4 regions of the Brucella anthropi ATCC 49188 genome follow, and region 4 is predicted to be linked to each of the others. Evidence: riboswitches for the same ligand, from Rfam matches in the RefSeq annotation. Region 4 holds a riboswitch; each other region holds the start of a gene.

Region 1 (7,540 bases), on a different replicon from region 4:
TGAGACTTTTCGTTCCAGCTGATGACAGATCACAGTTTATTGGGACGGGAACTAATGCATTCTCTTGCCAGCGAAAAACGCTGCGCTAGATTTCTTTTGTGACAGCCGAGTGAATCGGCTTCACCGCCAGATGCCGGGCAGGGGCTTCGTATGTGGCGGGAGGCATAACTGGTTTGAATAGACTTGGAACTCTATGCACCTACCCCTGAAAGGGGAGGATTGCACATCCCATTGGAGAGACTGTCATGAAGCTGACCCGACTTGTCCCAGTTGCTATCGTTCTCTGCGCATTCACGCTTGCGTCCTGTGCAAATACTGTTCGCGGCGTTGGCCGCGACGTAAAAGGCACCGCTCATGCGGTTCAGGAAACAGTAGAATAAGAGAATAAATGGCCCGGGTTTCCCGGGCCTTTCCTTTATGGAACCAGAAAATAGCTGACGGTTATGTGCTTGTCTGGTCGGGTTTTATATTCAATTTCGGTGGTAGTGATACCGTCATGAGGTATTGTGATGTTCGCATTTTGCAACAAAGCAGCAATGCGTTCATTGGGTTCAGCGCCACCGAACCACATAACGAGTACGGGTGATGTCAGGTAAGCTCTGGCATCGGGCGTTTCGGGATGAACCACGCGCAACGACGAATCAAATAGTCTGAAATTGCCCGGTATCTGTGCATTGTCCGTCAGGATCGTCTTGAACGGTCCTTTCGCCTGCACTTCCTCGTAGAAATGACGATAATCGAGCTGGCCGTAAGGCGGAGAGCTGGAGCCATAGGTCAGGTAATAGCTCAACACTGGCGGGACGATAAGCGCTACGACAGCGCTCACGACAGCGAAGTCGATCAAGGCCCTGTTTCCGGTCCTGTAACGAGCAAAAAGGCTTGCCATCAGTGCCGGAGTGAGGAACAGAACGGGCTGCAGCCAGCGATCTTTCACGTTGTTTGCGCCGGTGGCGATAACGCCAACGAGAACAATAACCAGTCCGACTAGGATCAGGAGCCGCAGGAATTTCTCGCCGGTGGTGAGCGGAACGGAGGGGGCGGTTTTCTTCTGCCAGTGAATGAGTGCGATGATACCCGCGATTGCCAGGGCAAGGATCGAGAACAGAAAGGCTGCTTCTATCAGGCTCTCGACGCCCATCAGCCGGTCGAAGAAGACATTGCCGGAAGCGCCGATTTCAAACTTACTCGCGCGCGCCATGACGCTGGATTTGTGTGCGAACATCCAGAGCGCAGTTGGTCCGAAGCAGATGGCGAATGCCAGAATCGTAACGAAACTCAGCTTGGAGAGCAGTATCCGGCGGTATTCGGGAATGAGAAGTCCTGTCATGATCAGCATGATCAGGAAGAATGAGGCATTGAATTTGCCGAGGATAGCCGCAGCCATCGCGATGCCTAATGCGGCGGCAGAGACGACACTGCGCCTGCGCATATGCCAGGCAAAGGCCAGGAAGGCCCAGCCACAACCGGCGGTGCCTGCAACTGAATGGGTCAGGGCGCGTTGTGATTCCCAGCCGATTTGCGGGATGAGAAACAGACCAAGCATACCGGCTGACGCGACAATGCGCGAAAAACCGAGCAGTCTCATAGCGCCGTAAACGCTTAGGAACAGGCTTGCAAGAATGCTGAATTTCACGATCTGGAGTGTGAACATCGATGTGCCCAGCACCGATGCAACCAGATTGGTAATCCAGGTATAGAGAGGGGGTTGTGATCCGCCATACCCCCAGTCCAGGTAGCCGATATTGGCCAGCTGCTCGGCGTCATCAAGGCCTGCGCCGTTGGAAACAACGGTGACAAGAATGGTTTGGAACGCGAAATAGCACAGCACGAAAATTACAGCCAAAGGCAGGCCGAAAAGTTTCTTATCGGCAGTGGAAACAGCGGTGGCTGGTCGTTGTGCAGTCAAATTCATTGCCCTGAATAAAAATCACCTGTGTAGCAGGCTTCATTGGAAGCGCTCTGCATTTCACAGGATTATGTCCGGATTTCAATCGAACAGCTCTAAATGCTTTGTAACAAAGGCGTGTAATTGTGCATTCCCTGATGATCAAGGGCAACGGGCCAGTTTCAGGCAACTATTTGTAGGTTCAAATGGCAAAAACCGCGCTGCCAGAGGTGCACGGTTTTGCCAATTACGCATGGCATCTCCGCCGAACAATACACTGGCGGGATATACTGAGCTCCGGTACGCAGTACCAGATCCGGAGCGTTGAGCCGGGTGAACCCGTCTCGTGCTCCTTTCTAGCCCAACATCGTTACCGTACGGTTATCAGAGACTTAAGCAAATCTAAACAATGCGATTTTTTTGCGTGGGCAATTGTTTAATCTGCTCCAGATTTGGAGCGCAGGTAATTGATGATGCCTGAGAAGTCTTCGGCGCCATGGCCTTCACCATCAAAAAGACTGTAAAGTTCCTGTGCATGTGCGCCGAGCGGTGTTTCAGCGCCAGCGCTTTGCGCGGCTTCCTGCGAGAGCTTGAGGTCTTTCAGCATCAAAGCTGCCGCAAAACCGGGTTTATAGTCGCGGTTTGCAGGTGATGTTGGAACCGGTCCCGGAACCGGACAGTAGGTTGTCAGTGACCAGCATTGCCCCGATGATGTTGACGCCACATCGAAGAGCGCTTGGTGGGACAGGCCCAGTTTCTCAGCCAGAACAAAGGCCTCGCTGACACCGATCATCGATATGCCGAGGATCATGTTGTTGCAGATTTTCGCCGCTTGTCCTGCGCCGTCACCGCCGCAATGCACGATCTTTCCAGCCATTGGCTGCAGGATCGGCTCCCCGCGTGTGAATGCGTCGTCGCTACCGCCAGCCATGAAAGTCAATGTCCCTGCGGAAGCGCCACCGGTGCCGCCGGAAACAGGCGCATCAATGGAAAGATGTCCGTGGCTTGCGGCCAGCTCATGTGCCTTGCGTGCTGAATCTACATCGATTGTCGAGCAGTCGATGAAAAGTGAGTCTTTTCGAGCATTTGGTGCAATGTCCTCATAGACGGAGAGAACGTGCTTTCCGGCGGGCAGCATGGTGATCACCACGTCAACGTCGGCAACCGCATCCTGCGCGCTCGAGGCTATCGAGAGACCATTGGCCTTTGCCTCATCGAGATGTTGCGGCAGGAGGTCGAAGCCGCGAACGGTGTGACCGGCTTTCACGAGGTTGGCGGCCATCGGGCCACCCATATTGCCAAGGCCGATAAATGCTATTGTGGCCATAAAAAATTCCTCCCTTGGCGGTTACTAATTCAGAACTAGCGTCCGATCATCTGGCGTGCGATGATCACACGCATGATCTCGTTCGTACCTTCGAGGATCTGGTGTACGCGCAGATCGCGGACAAGCTTTTCGATCCCGTATTCATGCAGATAGCCGTAGCCGCCGAAGAGCTGCAGCGCTTCGTTCGCCACATTGAAACCCGTGTCAGTGACAAAGCGCTTGGCCATTGCCGACCATTTGCCCGCATCGTGGGTTTTTCGATCAAGCTTGCTGGCAGCGGAGTAAAGAAGAAGGCGTGACGCGGAGAGTTCCGTCTCCATGTCCGCCAGGCGGAATTGCAGCGCTTGAAAACGGTCAATTGTCTGACCGAAGGCTTTGCGCTGGCTGCAATATTCCAGTGACTTGTCGAGCGCCGATTGCGCGCCGCCGAGCGAACAGGCAGCAATATTGAGCCGACCGCCGTCAAGCCCGGCCATCGCTATGCGAAACCCTGTTCCTTCTTCACCGAGAAGGTTTTCAGCCGGGACGCGACAATTGTCGAAAATGACGGTTCTTGTCGGTTGTGCGTTCCAGCCCATCTTGAATTCATTTGCACCAAACGAAAGGCCGGGTGCATCTTTTGGCACAACGATGGTGGAAATCCCCTTGGGGCCGTCCTCGCCGGTACGCACCATCGTCACATAGACATCCGTGGCGCCTGCACCGGAAATGAACTGCTTGGAACCGTTGAGGATATAATGATCGCCATCGCGTGTAGCGCGTGTTCTGAGCGCCGCCGCATCCGAACCCGATCCGGGCTCGGTCAGGCAGTAGCTGGCAAGCCATTCCATTGACGTGAGCTTTGGCAGAAAGCGCAGGCGCTGTTCGTCATTGCCGAAAGTGTCGATCATCCATGCGGCCATGTTGTGGATGGAGACGAAAGCCGAGAATGAAGGGCATGCAGTTGCCAGTGCCTCAAAAATGAGAACTGCGTCGAGCCGCTTCAGCTCCGAGCCGCCCACATCTTCACGCACATAAATGCCGCCCATGCCGAGCGGTCCAGTCTCTTGCAATACGTCGACGGGGAAATGCTTGTCGCGGTCCCATTGCAATGCATGCGGGGCAACGCGATCACTGGCGAAGGCTCGCGCCATGTCCTGAATGGCAAGCTGATCTTCGTTCAGTTCGTACTGGTTCTGGTCGGCAGCATCCATGGTTTCCTCCCTGTAGCACCGCACCTTTTCACCGGACTAGATCATAACCGTGTGAGACTGCCAACGCTCCATTGGAATAATGTTGCTCACATTTGTAATAAACTGATGCGCATTTTTGCATAGACGCTCGCCGATTGAGGTCCCGTTGCCAGAAAGTTCAGTTTAAGCTACGCAGCAGTCCATGGCACGCGCAATCATGTTTCAGGGAACGGGTTCGGACGTCGGCAAAAGTGTTCTTGTTGCCGGACTATGCCGGGTTGCGCGCAATCGCGGCCTGAATGTTCGACCGTTTAAGCCGCAAAACATGTCCAACAATGCGGCAGTCAGCGACGATGGTGGCGAAATTGGTCGGGCGCAGTGGTTGCAGGCGCTGGCTTGCGGTGTGCCGTCGTCTGTCCATATGAATCCGGTACTCCTCAAACCGCAGACTGACATGGGTAGTCAGGTTATCGTCCAGGGACAAGTGCGAGGCGAGGCGCGCGGGCGCTATTATCAGGAATTGAAACCGCAGCTCATGGCGGCTGTCATGGAATCCTTCGCCAGGGTCAGCGAAGGCGCGGACCTTGTGCTGGTGGAAGGGGCGGGGTCACCAGCTGAAATCAATCTGCGGGCCGGTGATATCGCCAATATGGGGTTTGCCACACAGGCCGATGTCCCGGTTGTTCTGGTCGGTGACATAGACAGAGGTGGCGTGATTGCGTCTCTCGTCGGCACGCACACAATTCTGTCCGAACAGGACCGCGCCATGGTTCGCGGATTTCTGATCAACAAGTTCCGGGGCGATATTTCGCTTTTTGATGACGGGCTGGCTGCCATTACCCGGTTTACCGGCTGGCGTTCTTTCGGCGTTGTCCCGTGGCTGAAAGCGGTATCGAGACTGCCAGCCGAAGATTCTGTCGTTCTTGAACGTGCCGTTCGCGGAGACAAGAAGTCGCTCGTGGTTGCTGTGCCGATGTTGCCGCGCATTGCCAACTTCGATGATCTTGATCCGCTAAAGGCTGAACCGGATGTAGAAGTGGTCATGGTGCCGCCTGGTTCGAGCATTCCCGGCGATGCGGGCCTTGTCGTTCTGCCGGGGACAAAGTCCACGATAGCCGATATGCAGGCGGTTCGGGACAATGGCTGGGATCGCCAATTATCTGCCCACGTGAAACGAGGCGGTCATGTGCTTGGTATCTGCGGCGGGTTCCAGATGCTTGGTCACCACATCAGCGACCCTGCTGGTATCGAGGGGCATGTACGCGACATTGATGGTCTTGGGCTGCTCGATATCGAAACGGTGATGGAACCTGAAAAAGTGGTCCGCAACGTGCAGGCGACCGCGCTTCTCCATAATGTGCCGCTGGAGGGCTATGAAATCCATATCGGCCGCACGACTGGACCGGATATGGGGTGGCCTTTCGCTCGAATTGGCGAGCATGACGACGGAGCCATATCACCAGATGGGCGCATCATGGGGACCTATCTCCACGGTGTTTTCAATGCGGATGAATTTCGCCGGAGATTTCTGCAGAATCTTGGTGTGCAGAGCAGTTCAGTGAACTATCGCGCCGGCGTTGAAGCTGCATTGGATGAACTGGCCGAAGGGCTGGAAGCATGTCTCGATATCGATGCACTGTTTAATTTGAAATGAGGTCGTCAATCATCGGTCGCGATTGACGACGATGGGGCGAAAGCCTAGTGTCGAAACCATGCAACAGGTTTTTGCCGGGACGAATCCCGGCAATACCAAAAAGGGAATGCGACGGACGGACCCAATCCGGGCGTCTTTATCGCAGCCGACCCCGCGACTGTAGAGCGGAGAGGGATGAGGCAAACCGGGCAACCGGTAACCACTGGAGGCTGCAAAGCTTCTGGGAAGGTAGCTTCAATCCCCGCGACCCGTGAGCCAGGAGACCTGCCTGTTGCGTGAGGGCATTGAGCCCGAACCCCATGGGAGGTTTTTCCCTGCTGCCTGCACGGAGGTTGTCATGGCTGCACGTACTCAAAATTCTGTTTCCAGCACACTCGCAATGCCGCTCGCTGCCCGTCTGGGCACGGCTGTGGTTTCACTGCTTCTCGGCGCGTTCCTGATCTACGGCGTAGGGCTTGCCCATTCTGATACGTTGCACGATTCAGCGCACGATACGCGCCATTCCTATGGTTTTCCCTGCCACTGAGCAGTTTAACATCTTTCGGAATTGAAGCTGAGCAAAGCTCGATGGTGGACGGCCATCGGCGCGAAATTGCTATTGAGGGACAGAAATGTTGATCCGTTATTTGTTGGCGACGCTTGCTGCCGGGCTTTTGGCCGGGCTGCTGGTTACTCCCGCCATGTATTTGAAGACAGTGCCTTTGATCCTGCAGGCCGAAACCTATGAAGATGCTGGCGGTGGCCATAGTCACGGCGAGGCGGAAGCCACACCGCATGATCATGGTGCCGCTGCCGAAAGTGCCGAGGAAGAAGGGGCTGAATTACCATTTGGGCGGTTGGGCAATACGATCCTTGCCAATCTCGTAGCAGGTGCAGGTTTCGCCTTGCTGCTTGGTGGCGTGGCTTTGCTTCTCGGACGCCGCATTACGGTGCAGAATGGGATTTATTGGGGCGTTGCCGGTTTCTTCGCGGCCGCGTTTCTGCCTGCATTGGGTTTATCGCCGGAATTACCGGCAATGCCTGCGGCTGATCTGGCTGAACGTCAGCTCTGGTGGCTCGCTACCGTGGTGCTGAGCGGTTTAGGCCTCTATCTCATCGTGTTGCGCCAGGAAATCTGGGCAAAGACCCTCGGTCTGGTGCTGATCGTGGCGCCGCATCTTTATGGTGCTCCGCATCCCGAAGACATCTCGTCACCGATTCCATCACTGCTTGCTTCGCAATATGCGGTCGCATCGCTGGCGACGAACCTGTTCATGTGGGCCGTGATCGGCCTCGCACTTGGCTGGTTCATCCAGCACTACGCATCGTCCGAGATTGAGGGCTGATGAAAATGGCTTCGCCGGGAAAATCGGTTCTGGTTCTTGGCGGAGCCCGTTCGGGTAAGTCGTCCTATGCCGAGAAAATGGTTGAATCCTCGGGACTTCAGCCACTCTATCTGGCAACAGGACGTGCCTTCGACAAGGAAATGGAAAACCGCATTGCCATTCATCGCGACCGACGTG
Region 2 (7,540 bases), on a different replicon from region 4:
CCTATGTCAAGCTTGACCCCAATGCCGAATGGCCGAAGAATCTCGCGGAAACCGTGAAATGAATGGTTCTACTGTCAAAGCTGGCGCCAATGACGACAGCTTTGTCGTCCGGGCGCAAGGCGTAGGGCTGTCCTATGGGAAGACGCGCGCTCTGCGCGACGTCAACGTTGATATTCCCGTCGGCTGCATGGTCGGTCTGATCGGACCTGACGGGGTCGGGAAATCAAGCCTGTTATCGTTGGTCGCCGGAGCGCGAACGATGCAACAGGGATGCATCGAGGTTCTCGGCGGTGATATTTCGGACAAGCGTCATCTCCAGTCTGCCTATCCCCGTATCGCCTATATGCCGCAGGGACTTGGGAAGAACCTCTATCCCACGCTTTCGGTGTTCGAGAATATCGACTTTTTCGGACGGCTGTTCGGGCATAATCGAAAAGAACGTGAGCGTCGTATCGCCGATCTTCTGGCGCGCACGGGTATGTCGGCTTTCGCCGATCGTCCGGCTGGCAAACTATCGGGCGGCATGAAGCAGAAGACCAGCCTCTGCTGTTCGCTCATCCATGATCCCGATCTACTCATACTCGATGAGCCGACGACCGGTGTCGACCCCCTATCCCGGCGCCAGTTCTGGGAGCTGATTGATGATATCCGCAAGGATCGCCCCGGAATGAGCGTCATTGTCGCGACCGCTTATATGGAAGAGGCCGAGCGTTTCGACTGGCTGGTCGCGATGAATGATGGACAGATTCTGGCGACGGGTACACCGCAGGAATTGCTGCAGCGCACCAACACTCCAAATCTCGATGCGGCCTTCATTGCGCTCCTGCCGGAGGAATTGCGGAAAGGCCATCAGGACATAGAAATTCCGCACCGGGATTTCGGTGCCGATGCTGAAATCGCCATTGAGGCAGAACACGTCACCGTTCGTTTTGGCAGCTTCACTGCGGTGAATAATGTAAGTTTTCGAATTCCGCGCGGTGAAATCTTCGGTTTTTTGGGTTCCAACGGTTGCGGCAAGACCACGACCATGAAGGTTCTGACCGGACTGTTGCCTGCCAGCGACGGAACGGCGCGACTGTTCGGGCGAGAGGTCGATCCCAAGGATATCGATATACGCCGCCATGTCGGATATATGTCGCAAGCATTTTCGCTTTATTCGGAGTTGACCGTTCGTCAGAATCTGGAACTCCACGCCAAATTGTTCGATATGGCGCCGGATCTGACCGAACGCCGTATCAAGGAATTGACCGAACGCTTTGATCTCATTGAGGTCATGGATTCCTTACCCGATGCCTTGCCGCTCGGCATCCGCCAGCGCCTGTCACTGGCTGTGGCTTTGATCCATTCACCTGATATTCTCATTCTCGATGAGCCGACATCGGGTGTGGACCCGGTCGCTCGTGATGCTTTCTGGCAAATCCTCGCTGATTTGTCGCGCAAGGACAATGTGACGATTTTCGTCTCCACCCATTTCATGAACGAAGCGGAGCTTTGTGACCGGATTTCACTGATGCATGCGGGCAAGGTGCTGATCAGCGATACGCCGAAGGCGATTACCAAGAGTCGCAATGCTGAAACTCTGGAGGAAGCCTTCGTCGCATATCTGCAGGACGCTATTGGCGAGACAGAACAGTCAGCGCCATTGCCGGTAGCCAATTCAGATCAAATGGGAGAGGTAGGCGAAACACACCCAAAGAAGACTCCAGGCTGGTTGCCAGACCTGCGGCGAATGCTGGCTTACACACGACGTGAGGCTTTGGAACTGAAGCGTGATCCGATCCGCGCAACGCTGGCTATTCTGGGTAGCGTTATCCTGATGTTCGTTATTGGTTACGGTATTAACCTGGATGTCGAGGATCTGAAGTTCGCCGTGCTTGATCGTGACGATACGACGATCAGCCGCGATTACACGCAGCAGATTGCAGGCTCGCGATATTTTTCTGAACAGGCTCCCATAACCGATTATGATGATCTGGACCGGCGAATGCGCGATGGAGAGATCAGTCTGGCTATCGAGATACCGCCGAATTTCGGCGCAAATGTCATGCGCGGCCGCCCGGTGGAAGTTGCTGCCTGGATTGACGGTGCGATGCCCACTCGTGCCGAGACGATCAAAGGCTATGTTCAAGGCATGCACGCCAACTGGCTGACGCAAAAAGCCCGCGAGCTTTATGGCAATGCGGCGAATGTTGGCAGTTTCAACCTGGAGATACGCTACCGTTATAATCCAGATGTGCAAAGCCTCGTAGCGATGGTGCCGGCAGTGATTCCGCTACTGCTTCTCATGATCCCTTCGATGCTGGCAGTGTTGAGCGTGGTTCGGGAAAAGGAACTGGGGTCGATCATCAATTTTTACGTGACGCCGGTGACGAAATTCGAGTTTTTGTTCGGCAAGCAGTTGCCCTATATCGGGCTGGCATTTTTGAATTTCCTGATGCTGACAGCCTTTGCGGTGTTTATTTTCCGGGTGCCGTTCACAGGGAGTTTTCCGACTTATGCGCTGGCGGCGCTGCTCTATGTCACAATTGCGACCGGCATGGGGTTGGTGCTGTCCACCTTCATGAACAGCCAGATTGCAGCGATCTTCGGAACGGCACTTCTGACACTCATTCCGGCTGTGCAATATTCCGGTATCATTGACCCCGTATCGTCGCTGCAAGGTGCGGGCGCGTTCATCGGTAAAATCTATCCCGCGACTTATTTTGTGACCATTTCTCGCGGGGTTTTCTCCAAGGCACTGGGTTTTGTCGATCTGGCAGGTTCGTTTTTGCCGTTGTTAATCGCGGTGCCGGTTCTCATGGCGCTCGCTATCGTTCTTCTCAAGAAACAGGCGAGCTAAGATGCGGATATCTAACATATTCCAGCTTGGAGTGAAGGAACTGCGTGGTTTGGCGCGCGATCCGATGCTGCTGATCCTGATTGTCTATGCCTTTACGCTTGCGATCTATACGGCATCGAAAGCAATGCCCGAAACCCTCAACAATGCGGCGATAGCGATTGTCGACGAAGATCAGTCGCCGGTTTCGAGCCGGATCACGACGGCATTTTATCCGCCATATTTCGTGCCTCCGAAGCTGATTTCATCCTATGAAATGGATGCCCGGATGGATGAGGGGCTTGATACTTTCGCACTGAACATACCGCCGAATTTCCAGCGTGATCTTCTGGCGGGTCGTTCGCCGACAATTCAGCTCAATGTCGATGCAACCCGAATGAGCCAGGCCTTTACCGGTGGCGGCTATGTGCAGTCGATTGTGTCGAGCGAGGTAAGCGAATTCCTCAATCGCTATCGCGGTAGCGCACAAACGCCGGTTGAACTCAATCTCAGAGCGAGATTCAATCAGGATTTGAACAAGGGCTGGTTTGGTGCGATCAACAATGTGATTTCATCGGTTACGATGCTATCGATCATCCTGACGGGCGCGGCGCTCATTCGGGAACGCGAACACGGAACCATAGAGCATCTATTGGTAATGCCCGTGACGCCGGTTGAAATCATGGTCAGCAAGATTTGGTCCATGGGGCTTGTCGTGCTGGTTGCTTCTGCATTCGCATTGGTCTTCGTGGTACAGGGGCTGCTTGCCGTTCCTATCTATGGGTCGGTGTCGCTGTTTCTCGTTGGTGCTGCGCTCCAGCTCTTCGCAACGACCAGCCTTGGTATTTTTCTGGCTACGGCGGCCGGTTCGATGCCGCAGTTCGGAATGTTGCTCATGCTGGTGCTTTTGCCTTTGCAGGTGCTTTCGGGAGGGACAACACCTCGCGAAAGCATGCCTGAAATCATCCAGACAATCATGCTGGCAGCGCCGAATACGCATTTCGTCATATTGGCCCAATCGATCCTGTTTCGCGGAGCAGGGCTGGGTGTCGTCTGGCCGCAATTTCTGGCGCTGATCGTCATTGGCTCTGTGCTGTTCTACTTCGCGCTTCAGCGTTTCCGTGCGTTCCTGCGATAGGAAAATTCTTTAAAATCAGGAGGCTGAATCCATTCCCTGCGAATGTGATTCAGTTTTCTGTGCCGGATTGTGCTTTAGTGGAGTTGCGAATCCTTAACCATGTTGCTATCGCAATTCTCAGGAAACGGTTCCGCTGTTCAGGCGGATGAAAAGGGAACACGGTGAAGCCATCCTGGTTGATGCCGCGACTGCCCCCGCAACTGTAACCGGAGAGCTATCCTCCACAGCCGTGCAAGCGGTAAAAGCCACTGAGAGCAGTCGATGCACTCGGGAAGGCGGAGGGAAAGCGACGACCCGGAAGTCAGGAGACCTGCCGTATCCGGTCACCCATGCATGGATACGGGGTGTGTCCAGGCGCGGCTGTCCGTGGCGGTGACATTGTTGAAATGTTGCCGTCAGGGAGAAGGGCCTTCAGTGCCACTATCACTTCAACCTGCGGTGCGAGGAAAAGCCGGTATCGTTCTTCGGTTCGGCGGGTTGAGGGAAAATGCATCTTTTGAAATCATCTGTTTTATTGGTATCGGCCAGCGTTCTTGCGCTGCCGTCCACGACGCTTGCTCAAAGTCTGCCGAATAGTGCTGACAGTGTCGTCCTCGATACAATCGTGGTTACACCATTGCGCCGCGCGTCTTCGCTGCAGCGCTCGACCTCATCTGTAACGGTTATCGATTCAGCCGATATCGAACGGTCGGCTGCTCCCGATCTCCAATCGTTGCTGAAGTCCTATAGCGGTATCTCCATAAAGACGAACGGCGGGCAGGGCTCGTCGTCGGACATTTACATGCGTGGCATGTCTTCCAAGCAGACGGTTGTTCTCATCAATGGTGTGCGCACGGCGTCGGCGACAACCGGAGCAACTGCGCTTGCGAACATTCCTCTGAGTTCCATCGACCGTGTTGAAATTGCCAAGGGCTCTCATTCTGCGCAATACGGCGCCGATGCCATGGGCGGGGTGATCAATATCATCACCAAGCAAGGCGGAGCCTGCGGTGCTCGCTCCTGGTGCGGCAGTCTTTCTACCGGTGTCAGCCATCCATGGGGTGGATATGCTTCCGGGACCATACAGGGAAGAAGCAATGATGGTGTTGACTATGCCTTTGGTGCGGCCATAACCGGCACGCAAGGATATGACTTCACCACATCGGATGCCTATGGCCACGAACCGGATCGCGATGGATTCTTGCAGGGCTCATTCAACTTTGCGCTGTCGAAGGATTTCGACTGGGGCAAAATTTATGCGGACGGTCTCCTTAGCCGAGGGCGCAATCAGTATGATGCCAAGGCACCATCACCGAACCAGGCCGATAGTACCGCATTTACCGGCAAGATCGGAACACGCATCGATCATACTGCGGATTGGTCATCGACGCTGGAATTCAGCACCGGTATCGACAACAGCCGTAACTTCAGGAAAGGCGTGAGCGGTTCGGACCGGTTTGAAACCAAGCGTTATGGCGTTTTTGCCTCGACCGAGAAGAGTTTCGACACCGGCACGGTCAACCACACCGTGACCGCTGGTGTGGAAGCCTATCGCGAGGAGATCAACACCACCGTTGCTTATGATGAAACCAGCCGCGATCTGGCTGCTGTATTTGGTCAGTATTCGCTGGAGTATGAGGCGCTGCGCTTCGATGGCGGGCTGCGTTACGACCATAATGGGCAGTTCGGCGATGTCGTGACCTACAATCTCGGTACGAGTTATGAAGTTCTGCCGGACCTTGTTTTGCGGTCATCCTACGCCACGGGTTTTAGGGCGCCGACTTTCAACGAGCTTTATTATCCAGGCTTCGCCAATCCTGATTTGCAGCCGGAAAAGTCCCGATCATATGAAATCGGCTTGAACTGGCAGGCTACGGCTTCGACAAGCCTTGATATGGCATTCTATCAGACATGGTTGCGCGATGCGATTATGAGCACTGCGCCAACCTATCTGCCTTACAATGTCGCAAGTGCAAGGGTTACAGGCTTCGAAGCTACGCTGGCGCATCGTTTTGATGATCGCTGGGGCGTCAAGGGTTCTATCGACCTGAAGCAGCCAATTGATGAGGATACGGAAAAGGATCTTCCTTATCGTGAACGTTTCAAGGCTGCGGCGGAGGTCAATTTCACGCCGATTGAACAGCTCGATCTGACTGCAAGAGTGATCTATGGCGGTTCGCGTTATGCTGATGCTGCGAACAGCAAGAAACTCGGAGACTATGTGACTGCTGATTTCGTGGCAGTCTATTCCATCGACAAGCAATCGCAGTTGAAGTTCTCGGTGGAGAATATCTTTGACAAGGACTATCAGACCAGCTCTGGCTATATTGCGCCGGGGCGCACCATCAATGTCGGATTGACCCGGAATTTCTGAGGCTGAACAGAGAATGAAAAGGGCGTCCGCAAATTGGATAACCAGCTTCTGCCTCGCGGCGGGGCTGGCCCTATTCGTTCGAAATTCAGCAAACGCGGGGGACATTCCCCATCACGTCGTTTCCATCAACGTATGCACCGATCAGCTGGCATTGTTGCTGGCCAATGAGGGCCAGTTGCGATCGGTTTCTTACTTGTCGCAGGACCCGGAACTATCCGTGATGGCTGCAAAAGCCCGCGAGGTGCCGGTCAACCATGCGCAGGCAGAAGAAGTCTTTCTGATGAAGCCTGACCTTGTGCTGGCGGGCACATTCTCGTCGAGGGCAACGGTAGGGCTGTTGCGCAAGCTGGGTGTTCGTGTGGAAGAGTTCGCGCCTGCCCGCACGTTCGGCGATATAGAGGATCATCTGCGTCGCATGGGCGAGGTGCTCGGAAGACAGGCGGAAGCCAGCCGGGAAATCGACAAAATGAAAACTGCTCTGGCGGCAATCCAGCCTCCGATCCGTCGCAAGACGGTCGCGCTTTATTATGCCAACAGTTACACATCCGGCCGGGGGATGCTGGTTGATGAGGCCGTGCGTCTTGCCGGGCTTGATAATCTGGCCGACAAGGCAGGGATCAGCGGTTCTGCGCCGCTGCCGCTGGAAAAGCTGGTGCTCGAGAAGCCGGATATTCTGGTGCGCAGTTCAAGAGATCGCGCGCCTGCGCTGGCTTTCGAGAATTTCGAACATCCGGCACTGCGGGCGCTTGAAAAACAGGCGAGGGCGGTGACGATAGCGGATAATCTGACGGTTTGCGGTGGTCCATTCAGTGTGGAAGCTGTGGCAGAGCTCGCGGAGGCGGCGCGTGACTGAACGGAACCGCTTCTATCTTCTGCTCGTCGGGCTGGCCATGCTTGTGGTTTTGCTTTTCATCGTTTCACTGCTGACAGGGCCTGCTGCGATCAGTATGACTGACAGCCTCAGGGCGCTTTTCGGCGATGATAGCGAAATGATCGCACTCGTCATGCGTGAAATCCGCCTGCCGCGGGCACTGCTCGCGCTCCTCATCGGCGCTTCTCTTGGATTGTCTGGCGCTGCCTTGCAGGGCTACCTGCGCAACCCGCTCGCGGAACCCGGCCTGCTGGGTGTGAGCGCATCCGCGTCATTCGGCGCTGTTATTGCTATTTATAGCGGTCTCTCGCTTCTGTTCCCGCTGGCTTTGCCGCTCCTCGCGCTTGCAGGTGCCTTTGTGTC
Region 3 (7,540 bases), 820 kb from region 4:
AGTTCCTGTTCGGAGACAAGCAGCACTGCTGCGAGCTTGGCGATATCCATGGACGAACCGCCGCCCAAACCGAGCACGATGTCGCAACCAGCGGTCTTTGCTTGCTCGACGCAGGCAAACAGCACGGATTCCGGCGGATCGGCCACCACGTCATCGAAAACGCTGATACCGAAACCAGCTTTCTCCAAAGAAGCCAGTGCATGGTCGAGAACGCCTGCCTTGTGCAGGCCTTTGTCCGTCACGATCAGAATATTGCGTTCGGAAAACCGTTCGCCGAGGATTTCGCCGAGGCGCTTCGCAGCGCTCCATTCGACGAGCATCGAACCGACGGTGTCGAACGAAAATGGCTTGATCTCTGTTGTCATCATTCCACCCTTATCACATTCACCAGCGCCGAGGTCTCTCATTTCCTCACCGGCACACAACGCTGGGCTTATCCCGGACCTGCTTCTGTCTTGGGAAGGAAGCGTATCCGTAATTCTCCGATGCAGCCGATGCACCGGTGGCTTTGAAAGAAGGCCTTGGGAGAAACCTTCGATTGTTCAATATATTGAACGATGTTCAAAACCTAAAGATCGATACAGGATGGAAAGGCAGACTGTCAATTTCTCCCTTCGGCTAAGACGCTGAAATTAAGCCCTAAAAGCTGACAAGCGAAACATGCCTGAACATAAGTGGTTGAAAATGTTTACCAGTTCTTCGACGCCAGCCACACAACTTTGTGAATGTTTTATTTAATGCAGCTTGCCGGGCACTGCCTGACGCTACAGCGCGCCATGGAAAAGTACGTTCGCGTCTCCGCCGGATGCAGGATGGACGGAGAACCTCCTGCGCGGAGATCCATGACGATGCCGCAACCGCTTCGGTGGGGCCGTGCTGAACACTTCCGCACATTTTATCAAATGAGGATTCTAAAAAGTGACGAAACAAGCAGGATTTGCACTTGACCTCAACCAAGGTTGAGGAACTAGAGAAGCATGGCCGATCATCTGGAGTATCGCCCATGCGCTTGTCGCTTCTTCTTGTTCCCCTGGCATTTCCCGCTGCGCTCTTCGTCTCAACAGCTGCCTTTGGCGCGGAGGATGACGCTAGTGCGGGAGAAAAACTCTTCAAGCGGTGCTCCGTCTGCCACACAGCCGAGGCTGACAAGAGCAAGCGTGGGCCGTCATTGAACGGTGTCGTGGGCCGAACAGCCGCATCCTATCCCGGCTACCCCTATTCGGACGCGATGCGCAAGGCCGCCGCCGAGGGGCTTGTCTGGAATGAGGATGAACTGAAGAGCTTTCTCAGGAAACCGCAGGCCAGGGTCAAAGGCACCTGGATGGTTTTTGCCGGACTGACCAAGGAAAAAGACCTCGAAAACATGATTGCCTATCTGAAACAGCATTCCGAGTAGTGCTCGTTTCAGTTCGATGTGGCCGAGCGGGTATCCCGCCGCAAGGCCATAGCCGGTCGGAAACGCTGCGGGGTGTTTCCGACCGGCGCTACACAGGTATTCAATCCGAAGGGTTTGCAAGATGATGAACAGAAACGTGCTGCACTTAGATCGCGACGCAATAGGTGCTGTTTCGAAACGAGAGTTCGCGGATGCGATGTCGCGGATGGCATCCACCGTGTCCGTGGTGACAGCGTGCGATGCAGGAGAGGCCCATGGTCGCACGGTAACCGCAGTCTTATCACTTTCAGCAGAACCGCCGATGGTTCTGGTCTCGGTGAAAAGTGACAGTGCACTGGCTACAGCAATCATGGCGGATGGCGGTTTCTCGCTTGCCATGCTCGCGGAAGGGCAGGAAATGATCGGTGATGCCTTCGCAGGCAAGGTACAGCATGCGCAACGCTTCCTCATCGGCGTATGGGGGGAATGGCCGTCTGGCAGGCCGCATCTCTTTGGCGCTTCGGCTGCCATCGATTGCGAATTGGCGGGCAGCGTTCCAATGGCGGATCACACGCTTTTTGCCGGGCTGGTAACGGACACTGATTTGCCGTTGCATTCACGCCCATTGCTATGGGCGCGCCGCAATTATCGCGCACTGAGACATGACACGGATTTATGAGATATCTTGCATTGCCATGAGGCCGCAGCCTACACAGTTTGCATGATTGAGTTTGACGATATGGAACAGTCTGGTCTCAAGAAAAGCCTGGCGGTCGGTGATGTTTCCCGGCGCGCCGGTGTGGCGGTCTCCACGGTTCATTTCTATGAAACCAAGGGCCTGATCGAAGGCTGGCGTACGGAAGGAAACCAGCGTCGCTATCACCGCGCTGTGCTGCGCCGCATCGCCATTATCAAGATCGCGCAGCGCGCGGGCATCCCTCTGGTGATCATTCGTGAGGCCTTGGCGGATCTTCCGCACGATCACGTGCCAACGGTAGAAGACTGGCGGCGGTTTTCTGAAGCCTGGAAAGATATGCTTCAGGAACGTATCGACAGTCTGATGCAGCTTCGCGACCAGATAACGAGCTGCATCGGCTGCGGTTGTCTCTCGCTTTCCGAATGTCCGTTGCGAAATCCCGATGATGTCCTTGGACAACAGGGCGCTGGTCCCAGAAGGTTGATGGTCAAGTCCGGCAACCACACCTAATCGCACAGGGCCTGCATTGAGCCTTCTTTGACCGCAAATAGAGCACGTGGTGTGCTGCATCAGGTCTTTTCGCTGCGGTCTCGGTGCCGCGAAATTCATAATCGTCGTTATAGCAGCCATTCCATCGCGCAAAGTCTAAAGTGCTAGACGCATGGATCGGCCTGCCTGTACCTTACCTGTCGTCTGATCGATAGGCAGGGAGGGCCTCGCATGGACGTGACGATCATAACGGGAGCATCGGATGGGATCGGTGCCGAAACTGCACGGCAGATTGCCCGGCGTGACCGTGCCAATGCTGCTCTGGTGCTTGCTGCGCGCAATGTTGAAAAGCTGGAAAATCTGGCCATCGAATTGCGGCAACTGGGCAGTTCTGTTCTCGTGGTACCAACCGATGTGAAAGATCGTACAGCCTGTATCGATCTTATCAATAAAACCGTTTCCGCTTTCGGTTGTATCGACACTTTGATTGTGAATGCAGGCATGTCGGCCCACGCCAATTTTGCTGAGATCAAACCAGATGATCTCAACTGGATGCATGATCTGATGGAGTTGAATTACTGGGGTAGCGTCTGGCCCATTCATGCAGCACTTCCGTATCTTGCCGCCAGCAAGGGACGGATCGTGGCTGTGTCTTCTGTTGCCGGATTGATCGGTGTGCCGGGGCGCACTGCCTATAGCGGAACGAAGTTCGCTCTTTCGGGTTTTTGCGAGGCGCTTCGCGCGGAACTGGAACCAAGCGGTATATCCATTACCATCGTCTATCCGGGCGTCGTCAAAACCGACATTCGCAAGGTGGGTTACAGCGCAAGCGGCGGTGCGCTGGGAACAAGTGGTGTGCGCGAAGATGACATGATGCCCGTCGAGGAAGCTGTGCGGCTGATGCTGGAAGGCGTGCAGGCTCGCAAGCGTGAAGTGTTGATGACACGCCAGATGCGATTCGGGCGCTGGTTGAAACTGATTGCCCCCTCAATGGTGGATCGCATGGCCCTCAAGGCCATCAAACCGGAGTTCAGACCGAAACCGATTAAGCCAGCTGGGTGAAGAACGCTTCGTTCATTCCACGCTTTGCGGCCAACTATCTATTGACGAGTTTTTAACTTCGACTACTATATATAGTGTTCTAGGTTCTTTCGATTCGTTGGGTCGAAAGCTAAGACGGGAATCCGGTGCGTTTCATCCATGACGGATGCGGCAATGCCGGAGCTGCCCCCGCAACTGTAAGCGGAGAGTTCTGTCCATCACGTCACTGGCTTTGGCTGGGAAGGCGGACAGAATGTTGATCCGTGAGCCAGGAGACCTGCCTTGAACGAGTACGTCCACGGGCGGGGTGTCCGGTTGGCGCGCAATCTTGTGTGGCAAATCGTTGCCTTACGGGTTGCTGCCCCGAACTTCCCGCTCATAGCTTCGGGGTGAAGTCCATGTCCAGTTTATTCAGTTTCGGTTCCGATCCTCCCTTCGAGGCATAGTTTGTGTGGTCAGGCTGCTTGTTCGTGCGGCTGGCCGATCCCGTATCTCATGTCTTTCGACGCGCATTTTGCGATGCGCGAACGGCTCTTTGCGTCTCCTATCGAGAGTATTCCAGTTTAAACCGGACCGTTGGAAATACTCTATCTCTTTGTTTTTATGCATGTCTTAACCCCAAAACCGGTTCCCACTTTTGGGAGACATGCTCCAGTGAGGAAAAAATGAACGTCACCGTTTACAGCAAACCCGCCTGCGTCCAGTGCACGGCCACCACGCGCGCCCTCGACCGCCAGGGTATCGAATATGAAGTCATCGATATCTCCGCCGATGCCGATGCTTTCCATCTCGTTCAAGACATGGGTTATCGCCAGGTGCCGGTGGTTGTGGCAGGTGAATCCCATTGGGCGGGCTTCCGGCCCGATATGATCAGCGCTCTCGCCTGAGGGCTATGGTCACATGAGCCTGATCGTCTATTTCTCCAGCCGGTCGGAAAATACACACCGGTTTGTCGAGCGGCTTGGAATGCGGTCGAACCGTATCCCGATGGACGGTTCAGGCGGATTGCAGGTGCGCGAGCCATTCGTGATCGTGACGCCCACATATGGTGGCGGCGGCTCCAAGGGCGCTGTCCCCAAGCCTGTGATCCGCTTTCTCAACGATGAGAGCAACCGCTCTTTCATCCGCGGCGTGATTGCCGCGGGAAACAGCAATTTCGGCGAGGCTTTCTGTATCGCCGGCAACATTATCTCCGCCAAATGTCAGGTTCCCTATCTCTACCGCTTCGAGCTTCTGGGAACCGATGAGGACATTGGCAATGTCAAGAACGGGATGGAACGATTTTGGACACGGCAGACACGACCTTGATCCGAGAGCGCGAGGCACAGCCAGTGGCGCAGGATGCGCCTCAAGCTGTAACTTCCAACAGCAGTAAACCGTCAAAATCCTTGGACGGGCTGGATTATCACGCGCTCAACGCGATGCTGAACCTTTACGATGACGAGGGAAAAATCCAGCTTGACCGCGACCGGCAGGCTGCGCGCCAATATTTCCTCCAGCACGTGAACCAGAACACGGTCTTTTTCCATAACTTGCGGGAAAAGATCGATTATCTGGTGACCGAAGGCTATTACGAGCAAGAGGTACTGGATCAGTATTCCTTCAATTTCGTGCGCGATCTTTTCGACGAAGCCTATGCGAAGAAATTCCGGTTTCCGACCTTTCTCGGCGCGTTCAAATATTACACCAGCTATACGCTGAAAACCTTCGATGGAAAGCGCTATCTGGAGCGCTATGAAGACCGTGTCTGCATGGTAGCGCTGACGCTGGCGCGCGGCAATGAACAGCTGGCACGCAATCTGATGGAGGAGATCATTGCAGGCCGCTACCAACCTGCGACGCCGACTTTCCTCAATGCAGGCAAGAAGCAGCGCGGCGAGCTCGTTTCCTGTTTTCTGCTGCGGGTTGAAGACAATATGGAGTCCATCGGGCGCTCAATCAATTCGGCGTTGCAATTGTCGAAGCGGGGCGGCGGGGTGGCCTTGAGCCTTACCAATATTCGTGAGGCGGGCGCGCCTATCAAGCAGATTCAGAACCAGTCATCCGGCATCATTCCGGTGATGAAGCTTCTTGAGGATTCCTTTTCCTACGCCAATCAGCTTGGCGCGCGACAAGGTGCGGGCGCTGTCTATCTGCATGCGCATCACCCGGATATCATGCGCTTTCTGGATACGAAGCGCGAAAACGCCGACGAGAAAATCCGCATTAAAACCTTGTCGCTTGGTGTGGTCATTCCAGACATTACCTTCGAACTCGCAAAGAACAACGAGGATATGTACCTCTTCTCGCCTTATGACGTGGAGCGGGTCTACGGTGTGCCACTGACCGAGATTTCGATCACCGAAAAATATCGGGAATTGGTCGATGATGCGCGCATTACCAAGAAGAAGATCAATGCACGCGAGTTCTTTCAGGTGCTGGCGGAAATCCAGTTCGAGTCCGGTTATCCCTATATCATGTTCGAGGACACGGTGAACCGCGCCAATCCGATTGACGGGCGCATCACCATGAGCAATCTCTGTTCGGAAATCCTCCAGGTGAGTGAGGCGAGCATCTTCGGCGAAGACCTTTCCTATGATCATCTTGGCAAAGATATTTCGTGTAATCTGGGTTCGCTCAACATTGCATCGGCAATGGACTCGTCCGATTTCGGCAAGACCATCGAAACCTCCATCCGCGCTCTGACAGCAGTTTCCGATATGAGCCAAATCGGTTCCGTGCCGTCGGTCGCCCGAGGTAATGATGAAAGCCATGCCATCGGTCTCGGTCAGATGAATCTGCATGGTTATCTCGCCCGCGAGCGGATTTATTACGGCTCGGAGGAGGGCGTCGATTTCACGAATATCTATTTCTATACGGTTACCTATCACGCGATCCGCGCATCGAACCTGATTGCAGTGGAAACGGGCAAGTCCTTTAAAGGTTTTGAGAAATCCAAATATGCAACGGGTGAATATTTCGCCAAATATACCGAGCAGCTTTGGGAACCAGCGACGCAAAAGGTTCGAGAAATTTTCGAAAAGGCTGGCATTGCGATTCCGACGCAGGATGACTGGCGCGATCTGAAAAATGCGGTGATGGAGGGCGGGCTTTATAACCAGAACCTTCAGGCCGTGCCGCCGACAGGCTCGATTTCCTACATCAATCATTCGACGTCATCGATTCATCCGATCGTGTCGAAGATTGAAATCCGCAAGGAGGGCAAGATCGGTCGCGTCTACTATCCGGCAGCGTTCATGACCAATGACAATCTCGATTACTATCAGGACGCCTATGAGATCGGGCCGGAGAAGATCATCGACACCTATGCGGCAGCAACACAGCACGTCGATCAGGGCCTGTCTCTGACATTGTTCTTCCGCGATACCGCAACGACACGCGATATCAACCGCGCACAGATCTACGCGTGGAAGAAGGGCATCAAGACCATCTACTACATTCGCCTGCGCCAGATGGCGCTCTCCGGCACGGAAGTGCAGGGTTGCGTTTCCTGCGCCCTCTGACCACTGGTGATGACCAATGAATATTCAAGTGAAAACCAAGAACCCGAAACCCGCCGCAGTGCGTGCGATCAACTGGAACCGGATAGAAGATGAGAAAGACCTTGAGGTCTGGAATCGTCTGACCGGCAATTTCTGGCTGCCGGAAAAAGTGCCGCTTTCCAATGACATTCAGTCGTGGGAAACGCTGAAACCGCAGGAAAAGCAGCTAACGATCCGCGTTTTCACCGGGCTCACACTTCTTGATACGATCCAGAACGCAGTCGGTGCCGTGAAGCTGATGGATGATGCCGCGACGCCGCATGAAGAAGCGGTGCTGTCCAATATTTCCTTCATGGAAGCGGTTCATGCACGATCCTATTCGTCGATTTTCTCGACGCTGTGCCTGACGCCGGATGTTGACGATGCCTATCGTTGGTCCGAGGAAAACGAATTCCT
Region 4 (7,540 bases):
GGCGATGGCGACAGCGGCAAGAACAAGGGCGATGACAAGAGCGGCGAAATCTGGCGCCGCCCCTTCCGGGCGGCGCTTTTCCTGCGGTTCTGTTCCTGTCATTTGACGAGGCCGATTTCCTTGAGGATGGTTTCAGTCGCAGCGACGTCCTTGGCAAGCTGCTCCTTAAACGCCGGGCCGGCGAGATAAGTATCCGCCCAGCCCTTGTCTTTCAGAGCCTTCTGCCAGGATTCCGACTTCACCATTTTCTCGATATCGGCATTGATGGCAGCTTCCTGTTCGGCAGTGATGCCGGGAGCAGCGGCCACCATGCGCCAGTTCTGGATAGAAACGTCCACGCCACCTTCCTTGAAGGTCGGTGCGTCGATGCCTTCCACGCGCTCGTCGCTCGAAATGCCAATGATGCGCAGCGTACCGGCTTTGATCTGGGCGTCGAATTCGCCATAGCCGGAAATGCCGACGGTTACCTGATTGCCGAGAATGGCTGCCAGTGCTTCGCCGCCGCCCGAGAAGGCGATGTAATTGACCTTGGTCGGGTCGACGCCTGCTGCCTTGGCAAAGAGGCCAGCGGTGATGTGATCGGTGCCGCCCGCAGAACCGCCGCCCCACGAAACGGAGCCTGGATCAGCCTTCAGCTTTGCCGCAAGGTCGCCAAGGTTCTGGATGTCGGAAGAAGCAGGCACGACGATGGCTTCATATTCACCGGTGAGGCGTGCAATCGGCGTGATGGCGTCGAGCGTAACCGGCGATTTGTTGGTCAGGATAGCGCCGACCATGACATAGCCACCGACGATGAGTTGGCTCGGGTCGCCCTTGTTCTGGTTCACGAACTGGGCAAGGCCGATAGTGCCACCAGCGCCCGGAACGTTGATGACCTGCACGCTGCCGGAAATCTTTTCGTCCTGAAGCGCGCTCTGCATCGTGCGCGCCGTCTGGTCCCAGCCGCCGCCCGGAGCCGCAGGCGCCAGCACCTTGTAGTCTTCTGCGGAAGCAGAGCCTGCCATAGCCAACGCCGCTACCGACGTCAGGGCCAGAATAAATCTACGCATATGTCCTCCCAAATAGAATGTATGCCGCCTCCCGGCGGACCTCCCCAAAGTCCCGCTCCTCTAGCGGGAGAAAACTACATGGAGATTAGCGAAAACAAATTCAATAGGCCAGCGCATGCGACGATAGTTTGGCCGCAATTTAAATAACGGGCTTTCGAATCGCTTGAAAACCGTGCGTTGGAAATAGCCATCGAGACCTGCTTGACGGCGACATCGGGTCAACGTAATAGTGTAACGACGGTTCCCCGACCGAGAGCGAAGGGGATTAATAGGGAACACGGTGAGGACGACCCGAAAAGGGGCCAAGACCGTGGCTGCCCCCGCAACTGTAAGCGGATTGCCGTTCATCCTCGTGACGTTGAAAGCGTCATGCCACTGTGCCGGAGAAGCGCGGGAAGGCAGATGAACAGCAGATATTCGTGAGCCAGGAGACCTGCCGTTTAGTGTTGTCCATTGTCACGGGCGGGGATGCCCGGAGCAGGAGCCGGTTATGACAGATTTCCGCGTCGCAGGACGCATCCTTCCATCGTCATCGCATGATTTCGACATGTCCCCGGATATGCCTGTCCGTCTTCCGTATCGGATTTTTTCCGCCAGCTGACAGGGCGTCTTTTTCTCATCATTTCGGGGACTTTCATGAATATTCTCGGCAAGATGCCGTTTCGCGCCGCCCTCTGTGCGGTTGCATTTCTCGCAGGCGGTTTGGCTGCACAGGCAGCGGAAACGCAATATCCGCTGACGCTGAAAAATTGCGGTCGTGACGTTACCTTCAAGCAGGCACCGAGCCGCGCGGTTGCGGTCGGCCAGAGCAGCGCAGAAATTCTTTACAGCCTTGGTCTCAGCGACAGGGTCGTCGGCACGGCAGTGTGGTTCGGGCCTGTTCTCAAAGGTTTTGAGGAGGTGAATGCCAAGGTAAAGCGGCTCGCCGATAACGATCCGAGCTTCGAAAGCGTTCTGGCGCAGAAGCCGGATATCGTAACGGCGGATTTTCAGTGGCATGTCGGCCCGACCGGCATTGTTGCGAAGCCTGAACAATTCGAGGAACTGGGCATTCCGGCCTATACATCGCCTTCCGATTGCGTTGGCAAGGACAATTCCGGCGGTGGCGACGGTGTTCGTACGGCAGCCTTCAAGATGGATATCGTCTATCAGGAAATCACCGAACTGGCGGAAATCTTCAATGTGCAGGATCGCGGCGAGAAACTCGTCGCCGACCTGAAGGCGCGCGAAGCGGCCGCGCGCGAAAAAATTGGGTCTGCTGGCGGCAAGCTGTCTGCCGTTGTCTGGTTCTCCAGCACGCAGGTCGATGCCGATCCTTACGTCGCAGGCAAGTTCGGCGCACCCGCCTATATTCTTTCGGCACTCGGCATCAAGAATGTGATCAACAGCGAGGAAGAATGGCCGACGGTCGGATGGGAAACGATTGCGAAATCGAACCCTTCGATGATCGTGGCTGCAAAGCTGGATCGCCGCCGCTATCCGGCTGACGACATTGCCGTCAAGCACCAGTTTCTCGAGAACGATGCGGTCACGAAGCTGATGCCTGCGGTTAAGGGCAAGCATGTCTTCGACATGGATGCGCAGTCGATGAGCACGTCGCTTCGCGTGATCGAAGGCATCGAAACACTTGCAGCCGATATCGCCGCCTCGGGCCTGAACAAGTGACGGCGCGGGTAGCGACAACAGGCTTCAAACAGAAGGGAAGGACCCGCTCCGGCGTGTTCTTCCTGGCCTTTTCGCTTGTCCTGCTTCTTCTTGCCCTTTGGCTCGGAGCGGCGATAGGCGAAACGGCGATACCACTCGATGTGGTTGCGAAAACCGTAGCCAATCGGGTGTGGAATGCCGGATATCCGCTCGAACCCATCGATGAAGGGATTGTCTGGAGCTATCGCCTCAGCCGTGCGGTTATCGCTGCATGTTGCGGCGCGTCTCTCGCAATATCCGGCGTCATTCTGCAGTCGCTGCTCCGAAACTCGCTCGCCGATCCTTACATTCTGGGCATTTCCGCCGGCGCTTCGACTGGAGCCGTCGCCGTTGCCATTCTTGGCATCGGCGCTGGCGTGCTGACACTCTCGCTGGGTGCGTTCATTGGCGCTATTGTTGCTTTCTGTCTCGTGTCCCTGCTGGCGCTGCGGGCGGGGCGAGGCAGCAGCGCTATCATTCTGGCGGGTATTGCCGGTTCACAGCTTTTCAACGCGTTGACGTCATTCATCGTCACCAAAGCAGCAAATGCCGAACAGGCGCGCGGTATCATGTTCTGGCTCCTTGGCAACCTTTCCGGCGTGCGCTGGCCGGACGTAACACTCGCTTTGCCTGCCTGTTTGATCGGTCTTGCCATCTGTCTGTGGCATGCGCGTGCGCTCGATGCCTTCACCTTCGGAACGGAATCCGCAGCTTCTCTCGGCATACCGGTGCGCCGCGTCTACGCGGTGCTGATCGGCGTCAGCGCCATGATGACGGCGGTCATGGTTTCCATCGTCGGCTCTGTCGGCTTCATAGGCCTCGTCATTCCCCATGCGGCGCGAATGGTGGTCGGAGTTCGGCACGGCAGGTTGTTGCCCGCGGCGGCCCTTATCGGAGCAATCTTCATGATCGTTGCGGATATTCTGTCGCGTATCATTATTCCGGGTCAGGTTCTGCCGATCGGGGTTATCACGGCGTTGTTCGGTGCGCCGGCCTTCGCCCTGTTGCTTGGACAAAGGAGGGCGTCGTCATGATCCTCTCAGCATGCAATATCGGCTGGTCGACGGGCAGTGTCGAAATCTTGCGCGATGTTTCGCTGGAAGTGGCGGAAGGTGAGTTTCTTGGCATCATAGGGCCGAATGGTTCGGGAAAGACCAGCTTTCTGTCTTTGCTTTCCGGTGTTCGTAGATGCCGCGTTGGCGAAGTGAACCTCTGCGGTGCATCCATCGACAGTTTTAGTCGTCGCGAGATTGCGCGCCAACTGGCGCTGGTCGAGCAACAGGCGGGAACAACCGAGCGCATTACGGCGCGTCAGGCGGTCGAACTCGGGCGAACGCCCTATCTTGGGGCCCTGTCGCCATGGTCGGCGGAAGACGATGCAATCGTTGACCAGGCGCTGGTCAATGTCGATATGGTCCATCTGGCTGACCGCTATTGGCACACGCTTTCCGGCGGAGAGCGGCAGCGCCTGCATATAGCGCGCGCCCTGGCGCAGGAGCCGCGGATTTTGCTTCTGGACGAACCGACCAATCATCTCGATATCGGGCACCAGATCGGGTTGCTTGATCTTGTCAGCCGCCAAAAACTGACAGTCGTGGCCGCCTTGCATGACCTGAACCATGCCGCGATGTTCTGCGACCGAATCGCGGTGATGGACAAGGGCAATCTCGTCGCGCTCGGCACACCGCGAGAGGTGTTGCGGGCAGAGCGCATCGCCGAAGTCTTCGGTGTCGATGTCGACGTCGAATATCAGGGCATCAGCGGCTGTCACATCCGCTATCGTGCTCCGGGCCAGCGCCCGTTGGAACTCAGACATTCTGCATGATCGGTCAGGCTGCAAGTCATTGTTTCGGTTGCTGCGGTACTTCTAATAAACGGGAAATAAATAGGATCATGAAATAGGTATTACTAATATTAAGATTGATGATTTCGGGTAACATCATGAAAAGTTGTAGCTTTTTCAGAGTTTACTCACAGTAATGTGAGTGATTTTGTTGACAAACTGTTTCCATCGCGTTGACGGTTGCGCTATACAACCTCAGCGCATCAGGGCATGCATTCACTTGTAAGGCTGCGGCCTTTCTTGCTGAGTGCAGGCTGAAGGACAGAAGAGATCATTCTTTGATTTGTTCCGTCATTCACGGTTCTGATATGCGGGTCGCTCCGGTTTTTGGGCCGGGAAGATCCGTTTTAAATAAAGAAACCTTATTGGCAGGTTCGCATGAATGCGACTTGCGGCGAATGCAGTTTTTTCAATGAATTATTATACTTATAAAGAGCGGCGGCTTTTCGTTTTGGAAAGCCGCCGTTGTTTTATCAAGGATATTGGGCACCGGTGACGGTGAGATAGACCGCATAAAGCGACTTCGTTGCTGTGATGAACAGCCGATTGCGGCGTGGACCGCCGAAAGTCACATTGGCGACCGTTTGCGGCGTCCTGATCTTGCCGAGAAGCGCCCCTTCCGGCGAAAAGCAGTGCACACCATCACCAGCACTGGTCCACAAGTTCCCGTCCGTATCGAAACGAAAGCCATCCGGCAGGCCCATGTCGATGGTGCAGAAAACCGTGCCGCCCGTCAGGCGCTTACCGCCATCCACAACGTCGAAGACGCGGATGTGACGGGGCGCATCCTCATTGTGGCTATAGGCGCTGTCGGCGACGTAGAGTTTTGTTTCGTCCGGTGAAAAGGCGAGACCATTCGGCTGGTGGAAGTCAGTTATGACCGCATCGATGTTGCCGGTCTTCGGGTCGAGGCGATAGACATTGCGCGACGGCTGTTCCGGCTCAGCCTTGTAGCCTTCGTAATCGGCCATGATGCCGTAGGTGGGATCGGTGAACCAGATTGTTCCATCCGAGCGCACGATGACGTCGTTAGGCGCATTGAGCTTCTTGCCCTGATAGCTGTCCGCCAGCACAGTGATGCTGCCATCTGGTTCCGTGCGGGTGACGCGGCGACCGCCATGCTCGCAGGTGACGAGGCGTCCTTCACGATCACGGGTGTTGCCGTTGGAGAAATTGGAGGGCTGGCGGAACACTGAAACGCCGCCATCTGGGACCCAGCGCAGGATGCGCTGGTTCGGAATGTCACTCCACAAAAGGCAGTTCTGGTCACCGAACCACACCGGGCCTTCCGCCCAGCGGCAGCCGCTATAAAGTTCGTCCAGATCGGCGCTCGGCACGATCATCTGCTTGAAGCGTTCGTCGTGGATTTCGTAAATCGAAACAGTCTGAGACAAGGGAGATACTCCGAAGATAATTAGCGCTCGGCGCGTCGACCACTGGCGAGGACGATCACCGCAATGATGGTGAGGCCAGTCAGGACAAGACGGACACCGGCGCCGAAGCCGTAGGTGTTGAGCATCGAAACTATGAGGAACATGAAGAGGGCGGCACCCCAAATACCAGGGATGTTGGAATCACCACCTGCAACCGCCGTGCCGCCGATGATGACGACGGCAATCGACATCAAAAGATATTCCGCGCCCATGTTCAGCGCTGCGCCTCCCGAGAAGCAGGCAAGCAGGAAGCCGCATAGCGAAGCGAGCACTGCACAGAGCAGATAGGTGATGAAGCGGGTGCCATCGACCGGAACGCCCGCCATGCGCGCAGCGAAAGGATTCTGGCCAATTGCCGAAATCCAGCGTCCATAGATGCTCTTCTTCAACAGTACCCAGCCAATGACTGACAGGATCAGCGCCACGAGGGCGACATTGGGAACGCCAAGCGTGGAGGATGTCGTGAACTGCGCTAGGCTTTCCGGCGGTTTCACGCGCAGGCCGCGATTGCTCCAGATGGCGGTGGACTGGATCAGGAAGCTCATCGACAAGGTGGCGATGATGGGCGGAATGCGCAGAAGCTTGATCAGTGTATAATTGCAGATGCCAATGGCAACACCAACCAGAATGGCAACACCAAGCCCCGCAAGCACCATGCCGTCCTGCGTATCCATGAGCTTGAGCGCCAGTGTTGCGGCGAGCGTCATATTGGCCGGGACCGACAGATCGATATTGCCGGGTCCGAGCGTGATGACGAACATCTGGCCGAGGCCGACAATCACCGAAAAGGACGCGAAAGTGAAAGCTGCGTGGGAGAGCCCGTGCGCGCCAGCGCCGCCGGTAAAGAGGATGGTGATGATCCAGACGACGGCAGTGGCGATGAACGACCATATCCACGGACGGTTGGTCAGGATGGTGAGACCGCTCATTGCTTTTTCTCCCTCTTTTCGAGGCGATTGAGGAAGAGGCGCAATGCCAGCACCACGATGAGAATGCCGCCTTGTGCACCGATCTGCCAGTCCGGCGAAATGCGCATGAAGGAGAGGAACGATCCGGCAAGCGTCAGCGTCAGTGCGCCGATGACGGCTCCGATAGGCGATACGCGTCCGCCGACGAATTCACCACCGCCGAGAATAACGCCTGCGATAGACAGAAGCGTATAACGTAACGCGATATTGGCATCGGCCGATGTGGTGAGACCGACGAGTGCAATCCCGGCCAGCACTGCGAAGAAGGCCGCCAGTGCATAGGTTCCGGCGCGGATCATGGTCACAGACCAGCCCGCACGTTCTATGGAACGGCTGTTACCGCCCGCGCCACGCATCAGCACGCCGAAGGTCGAACGCATGACGATGAAATGCGTGACGACCGCGATCAGGATGCTGGCGACAATGGCCATCGGCATGAAAGGCGGCTTGGCGGTCATGATCCAGCGCGCCCAGTCCGGCGCCTGTCCGCCGGGCGAGGGCAGCAGCAGAACGGCAAACCCGCCCCAGACGAAGCTCATGCCAAGCGTGACGACGATGGAAGGC

What was found. A riboswitch is a leader RNA that binds a small molecule or an ion and turns the genes downstream of it on or off. The one in region 4 is predicted to bind cobalamin.
Positions count from the first base shown of each region.
Region 1: another riboswitch for cobalamin. It lies ahead of OANT_RS09740 (CbtB domain-containing protein); the one in region 4 lies ahead of OANT_RS20195 (ABC transporter substrate-binding protein).
Region 2: another riboswitch for cobalamin. It lies ahead of OANT_RS09490 (TonB-dependent receptor domain-containing protein); the one in region 4 lies ahead of OANT_RS20195 (ABC transporter substrate-binding protein).
Region 3: another riboswitch for cobalamin. It lies ahead of nrdH (glutaredoxin-like protein NrdH); the one in region 4 lies ahead of OANT_RS20195 (ABC transporter substrate-binding protein).

Region 1 is NC_009667.1:1,969,249-1,976,788, forward strand. It holds gene OANT_RS09710 (LysR family transcriptional regulator) at 1-22, shown strand, start outside; gene OANT_RS09715 (entericidin A/B family lipoprotein) at 246-380, shown strand; gene OANT_RS09720 (ArnT family glycosyltransferase) at 416-1,912, opposite strand; gene mmsB (3-hydroxyisobutyrate dehydrogenase) at 2,322-3,212, opposite strand; gene OANT_RS09730 (isobutyryl-CoA dehydrogenase) at 3,248-4,405, opposite strand; gene OANT_RS09735 (cobyric acid synthase) at 4,587-6,038, shown strand; cobalamin riboswitch at 6,087-6,324, shown strand; gene OANT_RS09740 (CbtB domain-containing protein) at 6,376-6,564, shown strand; gene OANT_RS09745 (CbtA family protein) at 6,650-7,363, shown strand; gene cobU (bifunctional adenosylcobinamide kinase/adenosylcobinamide-phosphate guanylyltransferase) at 7,369-7,540, shown strand, end outside.
Region 2 is NC_009667.1:1,914,897-1,922,436, forward strand. It holds gene OANT_RS09475 (HlyD family secretion protein) at 1-62, shown strand, start outside; gene rbbA (ribosome-associated ATPase/putative transporter RbbA) at 59-2,839, shown strand; gene OANT_RS09485 (ABC transporter permease) at 2,841-3,953, shown strand; cobalamin riboswitch at 4,062-4,285, shown strand; gene OANT_RS09490 (TonB-dependent receptor domain-containing protein) at 4,441-6,306, shown strand; gene OANT_RS09495 (ABC transporter substrate-binding protein) at 6,320-7,159, shown strand; gene OANT_RS09500 (FecCD family ABC transporter permease) at 7,152-7,540, shown strand, end outside.
Region 3 is NC_009668.1:247,173-254,712, forward strand. It holds gene OANT_RS15270 (iron-containing alcohol dehydrogenase) at 1-368, opposite strand, end outside; gene OANT_RS15275 (c-type cytochrome) at 1,004-1,396, shown strand; gene OANT_RS15280 (flavin reductase family protein) at 1,518-2,054, shown strand; gene soxR (redox-sensitive transcriptional activator SoxR) at 2,115-2,582, shown strand; gene OANT_RS15290 (SDR family oxidoreductase) at 2,793-3,623, shown strand; cobalamin riboswitch at 3,688-3,901, shown strand; gene nrdH (glutaredoxin-like protein NrdH) at 4,268-4,489, shown strand; gene nrdI (class Ib ribonucleoside-diphosphate reductase assembly flavoprotein NrdI) at 4,503-4,910, shown strand; gene nrdE (class 1b ribonucleoside-diphosphate reductase subunit alpha) at 4,886-7,105, shown strand; gene nrdF (class 1b ribonucleoside-diphosphate reductase subunit beta) at 7,122-7,540, shown strand, end outside.
Region 4 is NC_009668.1:1,322,507-1,330,046, reverse strand. It holds gene OANT_RS20205 (tripartite tricarboxylate transporter TctB family protein) at 1-102, opposite strand, end outside; gene OANT_RS20200 (Bug family tripartite tricarboxylate transporter substrate binding protein) at 99-1,049, opposite strand; cobalamin riboswitch at 1,275-1,504, shown strand; gene OANT_RS20195 (ABC transporter substrate-binding protein) at 1,686-2,714, shown strand; gene OANT_RS20190 (FecCD family ABC transporter permease) at 2,711-3,766, shown strand; gene OANT_RS20185 (ABC transporter ATP-binding protein) at 3,763-4,557, shown strand; gene OANT_RS20180 (SMP-30/gluconolactonase/LRE family protein) at 5,049-5,918, opposite strand; gene OANT_RS20175 (ABC transporter permease) at 5,990-6,937, opposite strand; gene OANT_RS20170 (ABC transporter permease) at 6,934-7,540, opposite strand, start outside.